Regions from separate parts of the Mesorhizobium sp. M1348 genome, predicted to be linked through region 3. Evidence: predicted binding sites of a transcription regulator. Region 3 holds the regulator's gene; each other region holds the start of a gene.
What was found. The regulator HrcA, encoded in region 3, represses chaperone genes, less so after heat shock. The targets are predictions, from matches to a motif close to GTTAGCACTCNCNNNNNGNGAGTGCTAAC.
Positions count from the first base shown of each region.

Region 1: a site for HrcA is predicted at 2,666-2,694, ahead of NKH13_RS11830 (co-chaperone GroES). Genes of this name have one in related genera too.
Region 2: a site for HrcA is predicted at 4,608-4,636, ahead of groES (co-chaperone GroES). Genes of this name have one in related genera too.

Region 1 is NZ_JAMYLH010000005.1:209,350-216,247, forward strand. Features, by position in the region: gene NKH13_RS11815 (4a-hydroxytetrahydrobiopterin dehydratase) at 70-435, opposite strand; partial or broken gene NKH13_RS11820 (NADH-quinone oxidoreductase subunit D-related protein) at 485-559, opposite strand; gene groL (chaperonin GroEL) at 602-2,245, opposite strand; gene NKH13_RS11830 (co-chaperone GroES) at 2,296-2,610, opposite strand; gene NKH13_RS11835 (hypothetical protein) at 3,244-3,681, opposite strand; partial or broken gene NKH13_RS11840 (IS6 family transposase) at 3,985-4,109, opposite strand; gene NKH13_RS11845 (protein-L-isoaspartate(D-aspartate) O-methyltransferase) at 4,779-5,453, opposite strand; partial or broken gene NKH13_RS11850 (diacylglycerol kinase) at 6,117-6,416, shown strand.
Region 2 is NZ_JAMYLH010000002.1:396,654-403,551, forward strand. Features, by position in the region: gene NKH13_RS05985 (HlyD family secretion protein) at 1-423, opposite strand, end outside; gene NKH13_RS05990 (MarR family winged helix-turn-helix transcriptional regulator) at 420-899, opposite strand; gene NKH13_RS05995 (LysR substrate-binding domain-containing protein) at 1,056-1,964, opposite strand; gene NKH13_RS06000 (FAD-binding oxidoreductase) at 2,115-3,503, shown strand; gene NKH13_RS06005 (bifunctional helix-turn-helix transcriptional regulator/GNAT family N-acetyltransferase) at 3,544-4,479, opposite strand; gene groES (co-chaperone GroES) at 4,698-4,994, shown strand; gene groL (chaperonin GroEL) at 5,057-6,712, shown strand; gene NKH13_RS06020 (TetR/AcrR family transcriptional regulator) at 6,808-6,898, opposite strand, start outside.
Region 3 is NZ_JAMYLH010000003.1:367,304-374,201, reverse strand. Features, by position in the region: gene rdgB (RdgB/HAM1 family non-canonical purine NTP pyrophosphatase) at 1-171, opposite strand, end outside; gene NKH13_RS08855 (VOC family protein) at 171-581, opposite strand; gene rph (ribonuclease PH) at 615-1,331, opposite strand; gene hrcA (heat-inducible transcriptional repressor HrcA) at 1,464-2,576, shown strand; gene NKH13_RS08840 (hypothetical protein) at 2,610-2,807, shown strand; gene NKH13_RS08835 (PQQ-dependent sugar dehydrogenase) at 2,907-4,262, shown strand; gene NKH13_RS08830 (LysE family translocator) at 4,350-4,967, shown strand; gene cysK (cysteine synthase A) at 5,119-6,099, shown strand; gene NKH13_RS08820 (glutathione S-transferase family protein) at 6,546-6,898, shown strand, end outside.

The DNA.
Region 1 (6,898 bases), on a different contig from region 3:
ATCATTGTCATGGTGCTGCGGACGACAGTGCATAAACGACCTCACTTGATTGGCAATGGATTTGCCGTGTCACCGTTGGCGGTCGAGGGGCCGCCCCGCGCGATCGAGCATCCGATCGATCTTGCTCGCCATGATGAAATCGTTCTCGTGCAGTCCTTTGATCTTCTTGGTGCTCAGGGAAACCGTCACATAACCCCAGCCGAAGCTGATGTCGGGGTGATGGCCCTCGGTTTCGGCGAGCTCACCGATCTCCTGAACAAGGGTGAGCGCGTCCCGGAAATTGCGGCATCGAAAGCTCCGCTGGATGCGGTGGGCATCGTCACCCAGCTCCCAATCAGGAGCCTGTGCCTGGAACCCTTGGGCTTCATCACGCGTGAGCGGCGGGACGCCGCCGCGACAAGGCGTACATGTTTTCTCGGCAAGAGTGTCGGTCATGTTCTTGTCTCCAAGACCATTTTTAGCAGCAAATACGACAGCGACGAGCCTATCGATCGATCTCCCCGAACACGATGTCGAGCGAACCGATGATCGCCGAGATATCGGCTCGCATGTGCCCGCGTCGCTGGCCTTCCGTCGTCCTGGCTATAGTCTCAGGCGCCGCTCAGTAGTCCATTCCGCCCATTCCGCCCATACCTCCCGCGCCACCCATAGCGGGCGAAACCTTCTGCGGAATGTCCGCGATCATTGCTTCAGCGGTGATCAGGAGCGCGGCAATCGAGCCGGCATCCTGCAGGGCCGTCCGAACGACCTTGGCGGGGTCGACGATACCGGCCTTGATCATGTCGACATAGACTTCGTTCTGGGCGTCGAAGCCCTGATTGTGATCCTTGCTGTCGGAGAGCTTGCCGACGACGATCGAACCTTCAACGCCGGAATTCTCGGCAATCTGCCGGATCGGCGCTTCAAGTGCTCTCAGCACAATCGAAATACCTGCCGTCATGTCAGCATTCGCGCCAGTAAGCTCAGTCAAAGCTGCCTTGGCGCGCAAAAGCGCAACACCGCCGCCGGCAACGATGCCTTCTTCCACGGCTGCACGAGTGGCGTTCAGCGCATCATCGATGCGGTCCTTCTTTTCCTTGACTTCCGTCTCGGTCGCGCCGCCGACGCGAATGACAGCAACGCCGCCAGCCAGCTTGGCGAGACGTTCCTGGAGTTTCTCCTTGTCGTAATCCGAGGACGTTTCCTCGATCTGCAACTTGATCTGCTGGACGCGCGCCTGGATGGTGGCTTTCTCGCCGGCGCCGTCGATGATCGTCGTCGTATCCTTCTCGATGAGCACGCGCTTGGCCCGCCCGAGCATGTCGATCGTGATGTTCTCGAGTTTGATGCCGAGATCCTCGGAAATCATCTGGCCGGCGGTGAGCACGGCAATGTCTTCCAGCATCGCCTTGCGCCGGTCACCGAAGCCTGGCGCCTTGACGGCTGCGACCTTGAGGCCGCCGCGCAGCTTGTTGACGACCAGCGTCGCTAGCGCCTCGCCTTCGACGTCTTCCGAGATGATCAGCAGCGGCTTACCGCTTTGCACCACAGCTTCGAGGATCGGCAGCAACGCCTGCAAATTGCCGAGCTTCTTCTCATGGACGAGAACGTAAGGGTCCTCCAGCTCCGCGCGCATCTTCTCGGCATCGGTGACGAAATAGGGCGAGAGATAGCCACGGTCGAACTGCATGCCTTCGACGACATCGAGTTCGGTTTCGGCGGTCTTGGCTTCTTCGACGGTGATCACGCCCTCATTGCCGACCTTGTTCATCGCCTTGGCGATCATGGCGCCGACCGACGCGTCGCCATTGGCGGCGATCGTACCAACCTGGGCGATCTCGTCCGAAGATTTGACTTTCCTGGCCCTGGCTTGAATGTCCTTCACCACAGCAGCCACAGCAAGGTCGATGCCGCGCTTGAGGTCCATCGGGTTCATGCCCGCGGCAACGAATTTGGCACCTTCGCGCAGGATGGAAGCGGCCAGCACCGTGGCGGTGGTGGTGCCGTCGCCGGCGAGGTCGTTGGTCTTCGAGGCCACTTCGCGCACCATCTGGGCGCCCATGTTCTCGAACTTGTCGGCAAGCTCGATTTCCTTGGCGACGGCGACACCATCCTTGGTGATGCGCGGCGCGCCATAGGCCTTGTCGATGACGACATTGCGGCCTTTGGGGCCGAGCGTCACCTTGACGGCGTTGTTCAGAATTTCGACGCCGCGAAGCATCCGGTCGCGGGCATCGGTAGCGAATTTGATTTCCTTGGCAGACATGATTTTAGGTCCAGTTCAGTCTTGAAATTGCGGGATCGGAAATCGCCCGGTCAGGCGGCTTTCTTGGCCGCTTTGGTCTTCTCGACGATGCCCAAAATGTCGCTCTCCTTCATGATCAGGAGGTCTTCGCCGTCGATCTTCACCTCGGTGCCGGACCATTGGCCGAACAGGATGAGATCGCCGGCCTTGACGTCGAGCGGGATCAGCTTGCCGCTCTCGTCACGCGAGCCCGGGCCCACGGCGATCACTTCGCCTTCCCGAGGCTTTTCCTTGGCGGTGTCGGGAATAATGATCCCGCCCTTGGATTTGGTATCGCCTTCCGCGCGCCGAATGACGACGCGGTCGTGGAGTGGCCGGAATTTCATTGGGGGTTCTTTCTGCCGCCGCACATAGAGCGACTGCAACACTTAACATAGCCCCTTTGGCACTCGAATGATAGGAGTGCCAAATTTTTAATTCCTCAAACCGAAAATATTTGAAATGTAAATCAGTCGTTGTTACCGGCGCTTTTGGCCGTCCGAAAGGCGGAGCCATAAGCAATTTTATTGTAATTCATCCCTCTTAATTTTGCCGACAACAGACTATATTAATCCGCAATTATGAACCAAACCTATTGAGCCTTGATTGAATGTGCATCGAGAGATATATACAGTTCGCGAAAATTTGGCACGATTTGGCTTTCCCGGTCCCGATCGACATAGGTCCGCGACCTTCGACCCACCATGAAGCACCGAATTTTCGACAGCGAATGTATAGCGCTTATCCGGCGCGCATGTCGCTCTGTTCGAGCCTTTGAACCACGGCGCTGACCACGGATGTACTGGCAGCATTGGGATCTTTCCGGTTCGGATGGAAAAGATGCAGGTCGGCGTGCTCCTGCGGAAAGCCGCACCCCCTCATGCAACGCAGCCTCCCGCGTGGGGAGCGCTTGCCTGCGCTACGGCGGCGGCTTTCCATGCGAGCCGCTTCAAAAATGATGCTGCGAAACGGCTCCGGCTTTATCCGACGAACGCCTCACGCATCCGAGCGAACATGCCGGGCTGTCTCCCGGCAATCGCCGCACGGATGTGACGGGCGGCCGTTACGGCGCTCACCGTCGCGCCGAAATGACAATAGCAGATGATCTCATGCAATTGCCTGTCGGTCAGTTCGAAGAACCGCTTCGCTTCGCCGTAGTTGTCGTTTTCCAACCCGGCGGCGCGGAGGACAGGATCCTCGAAAGCGACTGAGATCGGCGAGCCGTCGCCGCGCATGGCCCCGCGTGATCTAACCGGCTGATACTCGGTCTGGTGTAGCGTCGAGAGTCGCCGGTCAGGGTTCCGTTCAAGGAGCTCCGCCCAGCGTTCAAGACGTTCGCTGCGCGACATGGCCTGGCGCAGGTAGTCCTGATCGATCTCGGCGACGATCTGCAGTTGCTCAAGCGTCTGGTGCTTCATTTTAGCCTCCTATTCGGACGATAGTTGGCCCACCCATATCCTTCTTATACCTGCGGCCAGCGTGACTCCGACCGATCGTGAAGTCCAATCACGATGATGTTGGGAGGGCTTCCCCCCACGAAAATGCGGAGGCTTCGCAAAGATCCGGCCATTAATTTGGCGAACGCGGTCAAATGCGCGGCTGTTCGACGATGTCGGTCTGGAGTCCGTGCCGATCGAGGTGATCGACGGGCAGAGTCTGTGCTGGAGTAGCCCGGCTCATCGCTGGCCGGGCAGCGGGATCAAGCGAGTGGCAGTTTAGCTTCGAAACCGCCGAAGGCCGGGCTGATGCGAGTTCTCCGCCCGGTCGTTGGGCCCTTGTGGCTCCAGTGTACGACTTCCGGCATGACCTGGCGCCTGGCTACTCCGTAGGATCGCAGTTTGTCCGTGTCGAAACCATTATCGAAGTTACCCGGCCCGATGGCGGAGTGTTGCGGATTTGCGCGATCCAAGGACCGGTCCGTCCATCAACCAACAAGTTGAGCGGAAGCCACCTCAAAAACGGTCCAGGCTGTGCGTCGTCAGGATGGTAGCCGAACCAGCGAAACAGCCAACCAGGTGTCCCTTCCTTCGACCTTTAGAGACTGAGCAGTCAGCTGCCGCCAAGCGAGAATGACGATCGCTCTCACTGCTGCGGCGCTGGTATCGGTGTGCCGCCAAACCAACCAGCCGCATACGCAATCACGACCAATACCACGATCACGGATACCACGCCGTACCAGAGGCGCCTGTCCTTGAGATCCATCGTTACCTCCTGCCCGCTACATGTTGGCCACTGGGCGAATTCCTTGAGCCTTTGGCCGTCATTTCCCAGATGAGCGACCCAGTGCCGTCTGGCAGGCACACAGTAGGCTGGATAAGGGGTCTTTGAGAAGCGCGCAATACGACCGCGCCGGCATGATCGCCAGCGGCTGCGACCGGCGGCTGCAGGCGTGCTCGACGAGTAGCGTTGCGGCATGGATGTCAAAAGATCGGCGATGCCATCCAGCGCCTGTGTGATCGATGCGGCGCGCGTTATCCTGATCTTCCAGCACGGCTCCGCGCAGCCGCACCCCTCATTAGACCGTTTCGAGACGGCTGAACCGAACCGGGATGAGTTTGCGAGTCTTCAGTTGCCCTGCCGCATCCTTGTCGATGACCGTCAGCAACTGCGCTTCTCCAGGTCCCACGGGCAGGACCAGGCGTCCCCCCGGTTTGAGCTGCTCAAGCAAAGCCGGCGGTGTCCGCTCAGCGGCCGCGGTGACCAGGATCTTGTCGAATGGGGCGTGCTCAGGCCAGCCGCGAGACCCGTCTCCGACACGAATGCCGACATTGGAGAAGCCGAGACCCCGCAGGAGAGCCTCGGCATGGCTTGCGAATTCCTCGATGATTTCGACGCTCCAAACTTGCCCGGCAAGGTCCGCGAGGATTGCGGTTTGGTAGCCTAGGCCGGTGCCGATCTCGAGCACTGCCTCGTGCGGTTGCGGCGCAAGGAGATCGGTCATGAGAGCAACGATGAAGGGCTGCGAGACGGTTTTATCAAAGCCGATCGGCAGCGGCATGTCTTGGTAGGCATAAGGCGCAACTGATGCTGGCACGAAGAGGTGCCGCGGTATCCGCCTCATCGCCGCCAATACCCGCTCATCGAGCGCCGCCTTGCCAAGTTCTTCGCTTGCAAGATCGGTGTGAATTGCAATCATCTCGACCATGTGCCTGCGTAGAACCGCGAGGTGCTCTTCGTTCATCGGCTTCATGACGGTGGGGCGCTCCTCAACCAGTCTGCTGCCTGATAGCCTTATACCCTGTTCGTCTTGTCACAGTAACCATGTCGTCGAGAACGCGGCTTCGGTTGGGGCGGGTTGTACCGCCCTGCTATTTCGTCGCCGTCCTTGGTGCTCTCCCGTTCCTCGCACCGGGGTGGAACGGCGTGCGCATCAGAAGCTCGCCAGCCAGGCGACAACATCGATATAGCGGATCGCCAGCCAGTTGAGCACCAATAGGCCGAAGGCCAAAACGACGCCGAACCCTGCGCTGTCGCTCACCGGCTCCATCCCGTGCTGATCGTGCGTGATCTGGCGATTGACGATGACCGAACCTGGGCGAGCCAGCAGCGCTATTCGCGCTGCAGGCCGGCCATACGATAATCAGCGTTAGCCCGCGTGGCGCTGCTGAGAAGAACCGGAATTTCGTGATGGCTTGCCGCCGCCATTGGCGCGGCACTGGGGGACTGGCTGTCCTTCTGGATCGGCAAACGGCTTGGAAAGCGGGTTTCGCACTATTGGCCCCTCTCCTGTTCTTCGAGCGGTGGGGGGTCGCCGGCGCTTCTTCGGTCCCTTGCGTGCATCCGTACCCTTGGTGGCGGGCATCTGCGCGATGCCCGCTCTGACGTTTCAGTTTGCCAATATCGCTTCGGCTCGCCGGAGTTCGTAGCCGACGTTGCACGGTTTTTCGACGTCACGAGAGGACACGTCTTGCTCGCCGGTCCCAAGACGATCGCAAGCGTTCCGGATTTTGCTCGCGCGGATCGGGAACTTGTCGTCGTTCGCTCCAGTATGGATCCCGAGGACACGCTCAAGCGCTTTGCCGGCCGTGTCGTCTTCATCGGCGGCGGTCCACCGGTCTGGGACGCCTACGCGCGCTTCGTCAGCCACTGGGATGTCACGCGGCTGCCCTATGACGGGCCGACGGACCGCTGGTTCGATGCAAGATGGCTTACGGGGGTGTCGAAGTTGCCAGAAATCACCGCGACCAATGAAGGCTCGGCTCGTATCGATCTGGGATTATTTAGACCACCTCGCGACCCAAGTTCCAGACCGCATTTTATGCAACTTTACATCGAACACAGAACCGACACCGGTGCAGCTTGCAATTTTTTCGCCGAACGGCGTCACACGGTGATGGTCGTGCAGCACCAGCCCGCGCACAAAACGATCGCGGACTCCTTCCTGCAACTGGCGCAATCCCCCGAAAGTCCTGCGGAACCGTTGCGGAGGCCTTCACCTCGATACCGACGACCCGACCGCGTCGATCCTCGATCACGACGCCGACTTCGTCCTGATCCTTGGTCCGGTAGTGTGAGAAAGACACCCGTCGCTCTGACCACCATGCGAGCTTCAGGAATTCCGACACCACGAACCTCTCGAGCAAAGCACCGAACCGCGATCGGTCCTACGTTCTTCGCCTACGGCCGCTCACAAGA
Region 2 (6,898 bases), on a different contig from region 3:
CTGCTCGACATTGAGCCGCGCGCCCGCCACCGCCGCGTCGGCTTGGGCCAACGCGATCCGGTAGGGCTCGGGATCGATGGCGAACAACACGTCGCCCTGCTTGACAGACTGGTTGTCGAAAATGTCGACCTGAACAATGCGGCCCGCCGCATCGGCGGCTATCGACACCTTGGCCTGCTGCAGATTGGCGTTTTCGGTCTCCTGATAGCGGCCGCCGGTCACCCAGACATAGCTGCCGCCGGCGATCAACGCAGCGGGCAGCACAAACATCAAAAGGAAGCGGCCGGCACGACGCTTCTTCTTCGGCGCCACCGGCGCCGGAGCTACCTGCGCAGCGACCGTTACCGGAGCTGCCGCCGGCTTCGCGGGAGCTTCCATCTCCAGCTTGGCCGCATTCTCATCTACTTTGGCTACCGCGTTCATGCTGCTGCGCCTTCCGTATTCTTCACTTTTTCCGAGGGCGGCGTGTCACCATCTGCAAGATTCTGCACCATTGTCTCCAGCGCCTTGACCAGGACGCGGCGATCTTCCGGCGAAACGCCAACGAGCGATTCCTCATAAACCTCGCCGGCAAGGCTCTTGACGTGGGCGTAGGCCGCGTTCGCCTTGGCGGTCGGGAAAATCATGCGCACCCGCCTGTCGGTTGCGTCCGGACGGCGCTCGATCCAGCCGCCCTCCTCCATGCGATCGACAAGACGCGAGACGCTGATCGGCTCGATTTCCAGAAGCTCGGCAAGCCGCGCCTGCGCGACACCCGCCTCCTTGGCGACGCGGACCAGAAGCCGCCATTGCGCCGAAGAAAGGCCAAAACCGCTGGCGCGCGCCTCGAAGCGCTTGCGCATCAGGCGCTGCACGTCGTGGATCAAAAAGCCCAATCTGTCGATGCCATCGGAAACCATGAGCGACATATATAATAAGCGTGCTCATAATTCAAGGAGCCGGATTATGCCAGAAGCCGGCAAGTGTGCATGGCAGTCAGTGCAGGGCGATCGTGGTTAGCAATTTATCACCCCGGGCGCTTGTGACGAGTATGCAGAAGATCGGCGTTCAGATGCTCAGACTATCGATCTCATCCAGGCGGAAAAGGCTTCGACATGCGCTTGTCGGGGGTGATTGGCTACGCAGGCAAGGTAAAAGCCATAGCCTGGCAGAGAGAGATCATGTGCCTTGACCAGCCTGCCAGCCTCGAGTTCGCCACTGACGACCACATCGCTGCAGATAGCGATGCCTTGGCCTGCCGCTACCGCGTCAATCGCGTGCAGCTCTTCGCGGAAACTTAAGTCCCATGCCTGGTTGGCATTGGGGATGCTGGGATCGATCGAGCGTGCGATCGCCAGCCATCGCTGCCAAGTCGGCGCTTCCGGGTCGCGGTTCGTCCAATTGAAATGGATGAGCGGGTATTGCAGCAGATCGGCGGCGCGCTCGATCTGTCGGTCGCCTCCTGCGAACAGCTCCGGGCTGCATACCGGAAAGAATGCGTCCCGAAAAATTTCCTGCGCGGGAACATCGCGCGGCATCCTGCGCGCATAGCGGATCGCGACGTCGGCGTCACCGCCTCGCAGGTCGAGAACGGCGTCTGTCCCGATGATCTCCAGTGGAATGTTCGGATGCTGTTCGCGCCACTTCGACAGGCGCGGAACCAGCCATCGGCTGGCAAATGCATTTGGGCTCGTCACGCGCAACGGGCGTTGGCCAACACCGGCCGAGGCTGATGCTATTGCCGCAGCGAAAGCGTCGAAGCCGCTGCAAATTACCGGAAATAGCCGTTCGCCCACGCCTGTGAGCACCAGCGGTCGTGGGCGCCGCCGGAACAGCAGTTGCCCACAGACCTCCTCCAGCAATCGAATCTGGTGGCTGATGGCCGTTGGCGTCACTCCGAGTTCCGTCGCGGCCTTCCTGAAGCTCATCAGCCTGGCAGCGGCTTCGAAGGCGCGAAGCGACCCGAGCGGCGGAAGTTTTCTCATCCAGGCAGCTTAGATGAATTTAGCTCATCCAGCGACTGAGATATTCGATTTTGCAGCGAATGGCGTCGCATGAGATCATTATGATCCGACACATGTCGGTGAACGAAAGCGGCCTGTCCAACCGTGCCAGATCACGAAGGGTATCCCTCGATGAGCATGTTCAAGCTTATAGACGGTTCCGAGCCGACGTTGCAGGCGCCAGATATCGCCCGGCTCAGGCAGGCGATTCGCGGCGATCTGATCCTTCCGGACGACCCTGGCTATGACCAGGCGCGCAGAGTTTGGAATGGCATGGTCGATAAGAGGCCGGCGGCTGTCTTCTATTGCGCCGAATCCAGCGATGTCGTCACGGCCGTCAACTTCGCCCGATCGCAAGGCTTCCTCGTCGCCGTCCGCGGCGGTGGTCATAACGTCGCCGGCAGTTCGGTATGCGACGGCGGCGTGGTGATCGATGTGTCACGCATGAAGCGGATCGAAGTCGACCCGATCCGCCGTGTTGCGCGCGCAGAAGCTGGCTTGAACCTGGGCGAGTTCGACGCAGCCACACAGGTCCATGGTCTTGCGACGACCATGGGTGTCAACGCGGATACCGGCATAGCCGGACTGACACTCGGCGGCGGTTTCGGCAAGCTTGGCCGCAAACATGGACTGAGCTGCGACAACCTTGTCGCTGTCGAAATCGTGACGGCGGACGGCCGGTTGCTCACGGCAAACGCGGCCGAAAATGCAGATTTGTTCTGGGGCATTCGGGGCGGCGGCGGCAATTTCGGAATAGTCACGACTTTCGAATACAAGCTCCATCCCGTGGGTCCGCTCCTCATCGCGGGATCGATGCTATACCGCTACGAAGAGGCACGCGAAGCGATGCGGTTCTACCGTGCGTTCTCGAGCGGCGCCCCAGATGAGCTGAGCCTGGATGCAGCACTTGTCACGGCGCCCTCGGGCGAGCGCTTCTTCAGCATATCGGCGTGCTACATCGGCCCGCTCGACGAGGGCCAGCAAATCATTCAACCTCTGAGAGAGTATGGTCGGCCGGTTGAGCGCCAGATTGCTCCTGTCCCCTATCTTCAAATCCAATCGGCCGGGGACAGCCTCTTTCCGCGCGGGCGGCGCTACTACTGGAAGGCGCAGTTCATGCGCGAAATCACAGATCAGGCGATCGATACCATGCTTGCGGCTTACATGACTGCACCCAGCGAATCGCTTCTGGTCCTGCAGCAGGTTGGCGGCGCCATCTCGCGAGTACCGATGGACGGAACGCCCTACGCCAACCGGGATGCACTTTACGATTGCTTCCCGATATCGATCTGGGACAATCCGTCTGACGACGAAACGCACATCCGATGGGCGCGTGACCTGTGGGATGCAATGAGACCGTTCTCGACCGGCGGCGTCTATGCCAACAATCTCGGCGAAGAGGGCACTGATCGGGTTCTGGCAGCTTACGGCGAGAATTATCCGAGGTTGGCCGCACTAAAAAACAAGTATGATCCTACCAATTTCTTTCGCTTGAACCAAAACATTAAGCCAACAACCTGAGCGACCGCCGCAGGCCGATGCCCGGAATTCTGTAGCGCTGCTACAACTCCAAATTCCAGTTCTGGCCGACCAGATCCTTGCCGAAGGAATGATGGCGCTCCTCGTTGGACAATTTAAAGCCCGCAGCCTCATAGATGTGGCGGGCGGCGGCGAGCACGTCGTTGGTCCACAGCGTCAGTGTCCTGTAATCCTTGGCGCGGCAAAAGCCGACACATTCCTCGACCAGCCGCTTGCCGATGCCGAGGCCGCGCGCCGACGGCTCGACATAGAGCAGGCGCAACTTCGCCACCTCGTCCGACTGGCGCACGACGAAGACCGAGCCGACGACCTCCGCTTCCCGCTCGGCGATCCAGCTGCGTTCCCATTTCGGATCGAAGGATTTGACGAAGGCACCGAGGATTTCGGCGACCAGCGCTTCATAGGTTTCGTCCCAGCCATATTCCTGCGCGTAGAGCAGGCCCTGGCGATGAATAATCCAGCCGATGTCGCCGACTTGCAGAGGCCGCAGCATATAGGGAATTTTGGGCTCGGCGCTTCCGCCCAGCAAACGCTGCACCGTCTGCATGGCCTTGACCAGCCTGTCCTGTTCGGCAACCGAAAGCCGTTCGAGCAAAGCCGCGACCTGGTCGTGCGAACCCTGGTTCAGCGGAGCGAAGGCCTGCCGCCCGGCCTTGGTCAGCGCGATCGACGAGCGCCGCGCATCCGCCTCGATCGTGGCGCGCTCGACCAGATCACGCTCCTCGAACTTCTTCAGCAGCCGGCTGAGATAACCGGCATCGAGGCCGAGGTCGCGCCCAAGATCCGTGGCGGTCAGGCCATCGCGATGCGCCAGCTCATAGAGCACCCGCGCCTCGGTCAGCGAGAAGGTGGTTTTCAGCAGCCCTTCGTCGAGCAGCCCGATCTGGCGGGTATAGAAGCGGTTGAAGGCCCGCACCGCGTCGACCTGCTCGTTGCCTGGGTGATGATGAATGGTCATGGCATCCTCCTCCCGGCAAGATCAGCCATTTAGTTGACTTAGTCAAGGATCCTGTTTGAAGCAATTGTCCTGATGATGCTCACCGGGCGCCTTGACTCGCGCGAGTTGCCAGCCTATTTCAGCGCCACGTTAGCACTCCTCCAAGATGAGTGCTAACCACATGTCCGGCGCCGCCGGACGGAGGAACTGTTCTCACCATTCTCATCGAGGAATAAAAAATGGCAAAGTCGAAGTTCCGCCCGCTTCATGACCGCGTGGTCGTTCGTCGGGTCGAATCCGAATCCAAGACCGCGGGCGGGATCATCATCCCCGATACGGCTAAGGAAAAGCCGCAGGAAGGCGAGATCATCGCCGTCGGTTCCGGCGCCCGCGACGAAGCCGGCAAGCTCGTCCCGCTGGACGTCAAGGCCGGCGACCGCATCCTGTTCGGCAAGTGGTCGGGCACCGAAGTCAAGCTCAATGGCGAAGACCTTCTGATCATGAAGGAATCCGACATCATGGGCATCATCGGCTGAATATCGGCCACACCCTCACTTAAATCTTCGGGCTCAATTCAAGCCCCTGCCAGGAGCTAAAAATGGCTGCCAAAGACGTAAAATTCTCCCGCGACGCTCGTGAGCGCATGCTGCGCGGCGTCAACATCCTCGCCGACGCAGTGAAGGTCACGCTCGGCCCCAAGGGCCGCAACGTCGTCATCGACAAGTCGTTCGGCGCACCGCGCATCACCAAGGACGGCGTCACCGTCGCCAAGGAAATCGAGCTTGAGGACAAGTTCGAAAACATGGGCGCGCAGATGGTCCGCGAAGTTGCTTCGAAGACCAACGACATCGCCGGCGACGGCACCACGACCGCGACCGTTCTGGCACAGTCGATCGTCCAGGAAGGCCACAAGGCGGTTGCCGCCGGCATGAACCCGATGGACCTCAAGCGCGGCATCGACCTCGCCGTCGCCGACGTGGTCGCGACGCTGATCAAGAACGCCAAGAAGATCAAGACCTCGGAAGAGGTTGCCCAGGTCGGTACCATTGCCGGCAATGGCGATGTTTCGGTCGGCTCGATGATCGCGGAAGCGATGCAGAAGGTCGGCAATGAAGGCGTCATCACCGTCGAGGAAGCCAAGACCGCCGAGACCGAGCTCGAAGTCGTCGAAGGCATGCAGTTCGACCGCGGCTATCTCTCGCCCTACTTCGTCACCAACGCCGAGAAGATGGTTGCGGATCTGGAAGACGCCTACATTCTTCTCCACGAGAAGAAGCTCTCCAACCTGCAGGCCATGCTGCCGATCCTCGAGGCTGTCGTGCAGACCTCGAAGCCGCTGGTCATCATTTCGGAAGACGTCGAAGGCGAGGCCCTGGCCACGCTCGTCGTCAACAAGCTGCGTGGCGGCCTGAAGATCGCCGCCGTCAAGGCGCCGGGCTTCGGCGATCGCCGCAAGGCCATGCTGGAAGACATCGCCATCCTCACCGGTGGCCAGGTCATCTCCGAAGACCTCGGCATCAAGCTCGAGAATGTCGGCCTGAACATGCTCGGCCGCGCCAAGAAGGTGTCGATCTCCAAGGAGAACACCACCATCGTCGACGGCGCCGGCAAGAAGGCCGAGATCCAGGGCCGCGTCGCCCAGATCAAGCAGCAGATCGAAGAGACCACCTCGGACTACGACAAGGAGAAGCTGCAGGAACGTCTCGCCAAGCTGGCGGGAGGCGTTGCCGTCATCCGCGTCGGCGGTGCGACCGAAGTGGAAGTCAAGGAAAAGAAGGATCGCGTCGATGACGCCCTCAACGCGACCCGCGCGGCCGTCGAAGAAGGCATCGTTCCCGGCGGCGGCGTCGCACTGCTGCGCGCTTCGCTGACCATCAAGGCAACCGGTGCCAACTCCGACCAGACCGCGGGCATCGCCATCGTGCGTCGCGCGCTGCAGGCTCCGGCCCGCCAGATCGCGTCCAACGCCGGTGCGGAAGCATCGATCGTTGCCGGCAAGATCCTCGAGAACAAGGGCGCGACCTTCGGCTACAACGCCCAGACCGGCGAATATGGCGACATGATCACCATGGGTATCGTCGATCCGGTCAAGGTTGTGCGCACGGCTCTGCAGGACGCGGCCTCGGTCGCTGGCCTGCTGGTCACCACCGAAGCCATGATCGCTGAGGCTCCGAAGAAGGAGTCGGCTGGCGGCGGCATGCCTGGCGGCATGGGCGGCGGCGGCATGGGCGGCATGGGTGGTATGGATTTCTAATCCAAGCAATCCATCAAGTCTTCAGATACGGAAAGGGCGACCGAGAGGTCGCCCTTTCTGCTTTGAGAGCAAGCCGCTAAGCTCAAACAGCGGCGTCAATGCACCGCGGCAGCGGCGCCCTTAGCCAGCAATGCCCCCTCAATCAGCGCGGCGACCTCATCGGCTACCGCCAGCACCGGGGCGCGG
Region 3 (6,898 bases):
CTCGAAAGTGCTGCCGGTCTCGTCCGGTTCCGGCAAGCCGTATTCCTTGGCGGACTTCGCTTCTATGCCGAACGGCGCCATCAGATCGGCGAATTCCCGCAATTTGCCGGCGTTATGGCTGGCGACGACGATCTTATGCCCGTCAAGCGAGTGAACAGTTGGCGAATGCATCAGATGCCCCAGATTCTTGGCTCGGCGAATTCGATCGAATTGCCCGAGGGGTCGCGAATATAGATCGAGCGGCCGCCCTGCGGCCATTCGAACTCGCTTTCGATGGCGATTTTCTTCGCCTCAAGATGGGCTTTCCAGCGCGGGATTTCATCCGCGCTTGCGGCGAAGCAAAGATGCCCCTCGCCGACGGCGCCATGCGGCGGCACTTTGAGCTTGGCATCGGACGCCGGCGGCACCTTGGTCGCCTCGGCATTGAAGATGAGCAGCACGCCGTCGCCGCAGCGGAAGAAGAGATGCCTGCCGTCGACTTTGCCGAGCGGATCGAGCCCGAGCACGCCCGAATAGAACCGTTCCGCGGCAGCAAGATCCGTCACGTAGAGTGCTGATTCCAGGATTGCGGAAGGGGTCACAGGATCGTCAACCTCATCGTCATAAACTGAAGATCAGTCCACGGCCATCTGCTGCAGGCTGACCAGGCGCTGAATGCCCTTCTTGGCCAATACCATCAGCGCCGCGAACTGCTCTTCCGAGAACGGCTCGCCCTCGGCCGTGCCCTGGATCTCGACGATACCGCCCTTGCCGGTCATGACGAAATTGGCGTCGGTGCCGGCCGAGGAATCCTCGATGTAGTCGAGATCGATGACCGGCTGGCCATCATGGATGCCGCAGGAGATCGCCGCAACGTGATCCTTCAGCACCTTGCCAAGGCTCGCCATCTGGCGGACTTCCATCCAGCGCAGGCAATCGTAAAGCGCCACCCAGCCGCCGGTGATCGAAGCGGTGCGCGTGCCGCCGTCGGCCTGGATCACGTCGCAGTCGACGGTGATCTGCTGCTCGCCGAGCGCCTGCAGATCGACCACGGCGCGCAGGGAGCGGCCGATCAGCCGCTGGATTTCCAGCGTGCGGCCGCCTTGTTTGCCGGCCGAAGCCTCGCGGCGCATGCGCTCGCCGGTCGAGCGCGGCAGCATGCCATATTCCGCCGTCACCCAGCCCTTGCCGGAATTGCGCATCCAGCCCGGCACCTTTTCCTCCAGGCTGGCCGTACACAGCACATGCGTGTCGCCAAACTTCACCAGGCACGAGCCTTCCGCATGCTTGGAGACGCCGCGCTCGAAGGAGATGGGGCGCATTTCGTCGAATTGGCGTTTGGAAGGGCGCATTCAGGCTTCTTTCTTTCTTCGGAATCTTGGCCGGGCTTGTAGCCGCACGGGGCGCTAGGCGCAAAGGAAAATGGACCGGTTGCGCCGCCGCCGCGGAAGTCTATATCTTCGGGCCGGAGGTTTTTGGCTCGAATGACCAAGGCAGTCGATCCCGGTTCGCAATCGCACGTGCTTCCGTCGCACGCGCTGCAATCGCCCGCGCTTCAATCGCTCGACATGCGTTCGCGCGACATCTTTCGGCGCATCGTCGATTCCTATTTGAAGGATGGCGAGCCGGTCGGTTCGCGCAGCCTGTCGCGCATCCTGCCGTCGTCGCTGTCGCCGGCCACCATCCGCAACGTGATGAGCGACCTTGAGCATCTCGGCCTGATCTATGCGCCGCACATTTCGGCTGGCCGGCTGCCGACCCAGGCAGGCCTGCGTTTCTTCGTCGATGCTTTCATGGAACTCGGTGACCTCTCCGACGAGGAGCGCCGCACCATCGAGGCGCAGGTGCGCGCCTCCGGCTCGGGCGCGACGCTGGAGCATATGCTGACCGAGGCCAGCCAGATGCTGTCCGGCATGTCGCGCGGCGCCGGCCTCGTGCTCGCCGCCAAGAACGAGGTGGCGCTGAAGCACATCGAATTCATCCAGCTCGAGCCGACCAAGGCGCTGGCCGTGCTCGTCTCGCAGAACGGCGACGTCGAAAATCGCGTCATCGATCTGCCCGCCGGCATCACCGTCTCGCAATTGCACGAAGCCTCCAACTTCCTCAACGCCCATATCCGCGGCCGCACCCTGGCCGAGGCGCGGGTCGAGATCGCACGCATCAAGGAAGAGACCAGGGCAGCCCTCGACACGCTGTCGCAGGATCTGGTCGAGAAGGGCCTGGCGGTCTGGGCAGGCGCCGAAAGCGGCGTGCCTGGGCGGCTTATCGTGCGCGGCCGCGCCAATCTCCTGGAAAACGTCACTGCCCAGGCCGACATAGAATTGCTGCGGCATCTGTTCGAGGATCTGGAGACGCAGGATGGGCTGATCCAGCTCCTCGACCTCGCCGAGGAAGGTCCGGGGGTGCGCATCTTCATCGGTTCGGAAAACAAGCTGTTTTCGCTGTCTGGCTCCTCGCTGGTGGTGGCACCCTATCGCGACAAGGACGCGCGCGTCGTCGGTGCGCTCGGCGTCATCGGGCCGACGCGGCTGAACTATGCCCGCATAGTACCGATGGTCGACTATACCGCGCAGCTGATTTCGCGCATGCTGCGCTAGGAGCCGCCGCGGCCTGCCGCAAGGAGAAAAAGAATGGCGCTGGAATCGTTCAAGGCCCAGATTAGCCTGCTGCTCGAGGAAATGGTCAATCAGCCTGAGGATCAGCACGAGGTGCAAGAGCAGTTGCGTGAGAAGCTGCAAGAGATGCGGGCCATGGGCCTGCCGCTGCCGGCCGATCTGGTCGCGCTGGAAAAGCGCCTTGATGACGATTTCTACGCCTCTGGCAACTGAAGGGGTTCGGCTTCAAATCCTCGTGTTCCGGACGACCGCTTGGAACGACCAATGCCTGATCCCGTTTGTCCTCTTCGAGGCGAATCCCGGAGGACGTTGATGACCCGATCTGGCGGCTTTGCGGCCATTGCCGCGGCTCTCCTTGTCGCGACACCGGCATCCGCCCGGCAGTCGGATCAGAAGGTGCTCAAAGGCGAAGCCGCTTTTGGCGATTGGCACGCCGACAGGCCTGGCGTCCGCCGCCTGATCGGGCCGCAAGACATGCCGCCAGCCGATCCCGCCCAATCCGCTTCGAACGGCGCCGGCGTGACGGAGCGGCCCGAAAGCGCCAAGCCAGAATTGCCGCCGGGCTTTTCGGCCGAAATAATCGCCTCCGGACTCTATAATCCGCGCGTCGTTCGCGTCGCTCCGAACGGCGACCTGTTCATCGCCAACGGCCATGCCGACCAAATACGTGTCTACCGTCTGGCCGAGGGCCGCGCCAAACCCATCGAGAAAGCGATTTTCGCCAAGGGCCTCAACTATCCATATGGCATCGCCTTCTATCCGCCAGGGGACAAGCCGCAATGGGTCTATGTCGCAAGCAGCGACAGCATCGTCCGCTTCCCCTATCGCGACGGTGACCTAAAGGCGTCCGCTAAACCAGAAACCATTGTCGCCAAAATCCCGTCGGGCGGTCACTCGACCCGTGACATCGCCTTCTCGCCTGACGGCAAGACGCTTTTTTTATCGGTTGGCTCGGACTCGAATGTCGCCGAGGACATGGACAAGCAACCCGATGGCGGCGTCGACGCGTGGGCGAAATCAAAGCCGCTCGGCGCAACGTGGGGCTCCGAGGAAGGCCGTGCAGATGTGCTCGCCTTTGACCCGGATGGGAAAAATCCCCGAACTGTCGCCACCGGCCTGCGCAACTGCACGGGCATGACGGTGCAGCCCGCCACCGGCGCATTGTGGTGCGTCGTCAACGAGCGGGACGAACTCGGCGACAACGTGCCGTTCGAATTTGCAACTGCGGTCAAGGACGGCGGATTCTATGGTTGGCCTTGGTACTACATCGGCAATAACGAGGATCCGCGCCATCAGGGCGAGCGGGCAGACCTGGCCGGCAAGGCCACTGTCCCCGATGTATTGATGCAGGCGCATTCGGCGCCGATGAACATAGCCTTCTACGACGGCAAGAACTTCCCGGCGGATTATCAGGGTGACGCCTTCGTCACCATGCATGGTTCGTGGAACCGTGGCGCCAGGACCGGCTACAAGGTGGTGAGGCTCAAATTCAGGGATGGCAAGCCGACCGGCGAGTATGAGGACTTCATGACCGGCTTCGTCATCTCGAACGACGCCGTCTGGGGCCGCCCGGTCGGTGTCGCGATGGCCAAGGACGGCTCGCTGATCGTCACAGAGGACGGTAACGGCACCATCTGGCGCGTTACCTACGAAGACGGCCGCTCCTGAACGGCGGTGTCGCCTGCTGCGCTGGCGCAATCGAATCCGGCCCGAGGGAATTCACCCAACTTCAACATTGTGCGACAAGCGCGAATCATGACGCTCACCGGGTTCCTCGCCTACAGCGCCGCCCTCGGCATCGCCGCAGCCATCCCCGGCCCAGGCGTCACCGCGCTCGTTGCGCGTGCACTGGGCTCCGGCTTCCGCTCGTCGCTGGCCATGTCGTTCGGGCTGATGCTCGGCGACCTGACCTATTTGACTGCCGTGGTGCTCGGCCTCGCTTTCGTCGCACAAACTTTCGGCATGGTCTTCCTGGCCATCAAATGGCTGGGCGTCGCTTACCTCGCTTTTCTTGGCTGGCGTTTCTGGACGAGCGGCATCACGCCCGAAACGGTGGAGGCAAAGAAAGGCAAGGGCGGCTTGGCATCCAGCTTTGTAGCCGGCCTTGCCGTCACGCTCGGCAATCCGAAGACGATGATCTTCTATCTCGCCATCACCCCGACCATCGTCGATCTGAAGGCGATCACGCTGGTCGACTACGGGATCCTTGTCGCGCTCACCATCGTCGTCCTGCTCGTGGTGCTGGTGCCCTATCTGGCGCTGGCGGCCAAGGCGCGCTGGTTCCTGAAGTCGCCGCGGGCGCTGAGGGCACTCAACCGCACCGCCGCCGGATTCATGGTCGGTGCGGCGGCGGCAATTGCCGCCCGCCAATAGACCTCTTTCGCCAATCCGCCCAGGGATTGTCACGCCTTGCAAGGGCGGGGGTATTCAGCACGAACTTCACTCGGATATTTTTCGATCGACAGCCTATCTTGCGCGGTGGATGGCTCTATCCTATGCCGCTTGACCTCTGGGAGGAAAATCAATGAACAAGCCCGCCACCCCCACACACGTGCCCGGCCGCGGCCGCATCTACAATTCGATCACCGAGACGATCGGCGACACGCCGCTGGTGCGGCTTGATAAATTCGCCAGGGAGAAGGGTGTCGTCGCCAATCTGCTGGCCAAACTCGAATTCTTCAACCCGATCGCCTCGGTCAAGGACCGCATCGGCGTGTCGATGATCGAGGCATTGGAGGCTTCGGGCAGGATTACGCCCGGCAAGACCACGCTGATCGAGCCGACCTCGGGCAATACCGGCATCGCGCTCGCCTTTGCCGCCGCCGCCAAGGGCTACAAGCTGATCCTGACCATGCCGGAAACCATGTCCGTCGAACGCCGCAAGATGCTGGCGCTGCTCGGTGCCGAACTGGTGCTGACCGAAGGGCCGAAAGGCATGAAGGGCGCCATCGCCAAGGCGGACGAGCTGGCGGCAACGCTGCCCGACGCCGTCATTCCGCAGCAATTCGAGAATCCGGCCAATCCGGAAATCCATCGCCGCACTACGGCCGAGGAAATCTGGAACGACACCCATGGCGAAGTCGATATCTTCGTTGCCGGCATCGGAACCGGCGGCACCATCACCGGCGTCGGCCAGGTGCTGAAGAAGCGCAAGCCCTCGGTGCATGTCGTCGCCGTCGAACCGGAAGCCTCGCCGGTGCTGTCGGGCGGCCAGCCAGGCCCGCACAAGATCCAGGGCATTGGCGCCGGCTTCGCGCCAAAAATCCTCGACACGACGATCTATGACGAGATCGTCAAGGTCTCGAACGAGGATTCGGTTGCCAATGCACGGCTCGTCGCTCGGCTCGAAGGTGTGCCGGTCGGCATCTCGTCGGGTGCCGCCCTGCAAGCGGCAATCGTCGTCGGCTCGCGGCCCGAGAACAAGGGCAAGAACCTCGTCGTCGTCATCCCCTCCTTCGCCGAGCGCTATCTCTCGACGATCCTGTTCGAGGGATTGGGCGCGTAGAGTCTGGACACCTCGTCATCCCAGGGCGGAGCGAACGCGAAGCGGAGCGCAGACCCTGGGATCCATTCCGTGAGCGTGGCCAACGAATACCGCGGTGCAGATGTGAAAGCCGTTGCAACATCGGCAGCATGCACGCTGTCCTCCGACATCTAAAGGCTCTGCACCGTCGCGACGCTCAGAAGTTACGGCATGGACCAGGGTCTCGGCGACGTCGCTTCGCTCCTGCTCCGCCCCATACATGACGAAGGTAGGTGGGCTTCAGCCAATCTCGAAGGTTTGCGCTAGACTAGTTCACCTAGGGCAACAGGCTCCAACCCGTGCGCCGAGGACCCAGATAACAGCACTGGCCCGCTGAAAAAACACCTGTGGCGGCTCCCGCTCGCTTGAGTAAAGCGGCGCTTCGGTTCAGATCGTCGCCGGCCTTGCACCGGCTGGCGGAGGACTTCATGTACAAGCTCTATACGCGTGCCAATACCGGCGGCTTTGTCGTCGAGGCGGCGCTCGCTTTGGTGGGTGTGCCTTTCGACCAGATCGACGTTCCGAAGGGCCGACTCGATCAGGCCTTTTTAGACATCAGCCCCTTGAACCAGGTGCCGGTCCTGATCATGCCGGACGGACGCTCGATGACCGAATCGGCGGCGATCTGCATCCTGCTGGCCGAGCGCCACCCGGAAGCAGGACTGGCGCCCGCAGCAAGTTCGCCGGACCGTGCCGACTTCCTGCGCTGGATGTTTTTCATGTCCTCCGTCATCTATTCGGCTGACCTGCGGTTCTTCTACGCGCATCGCTACACGACCGA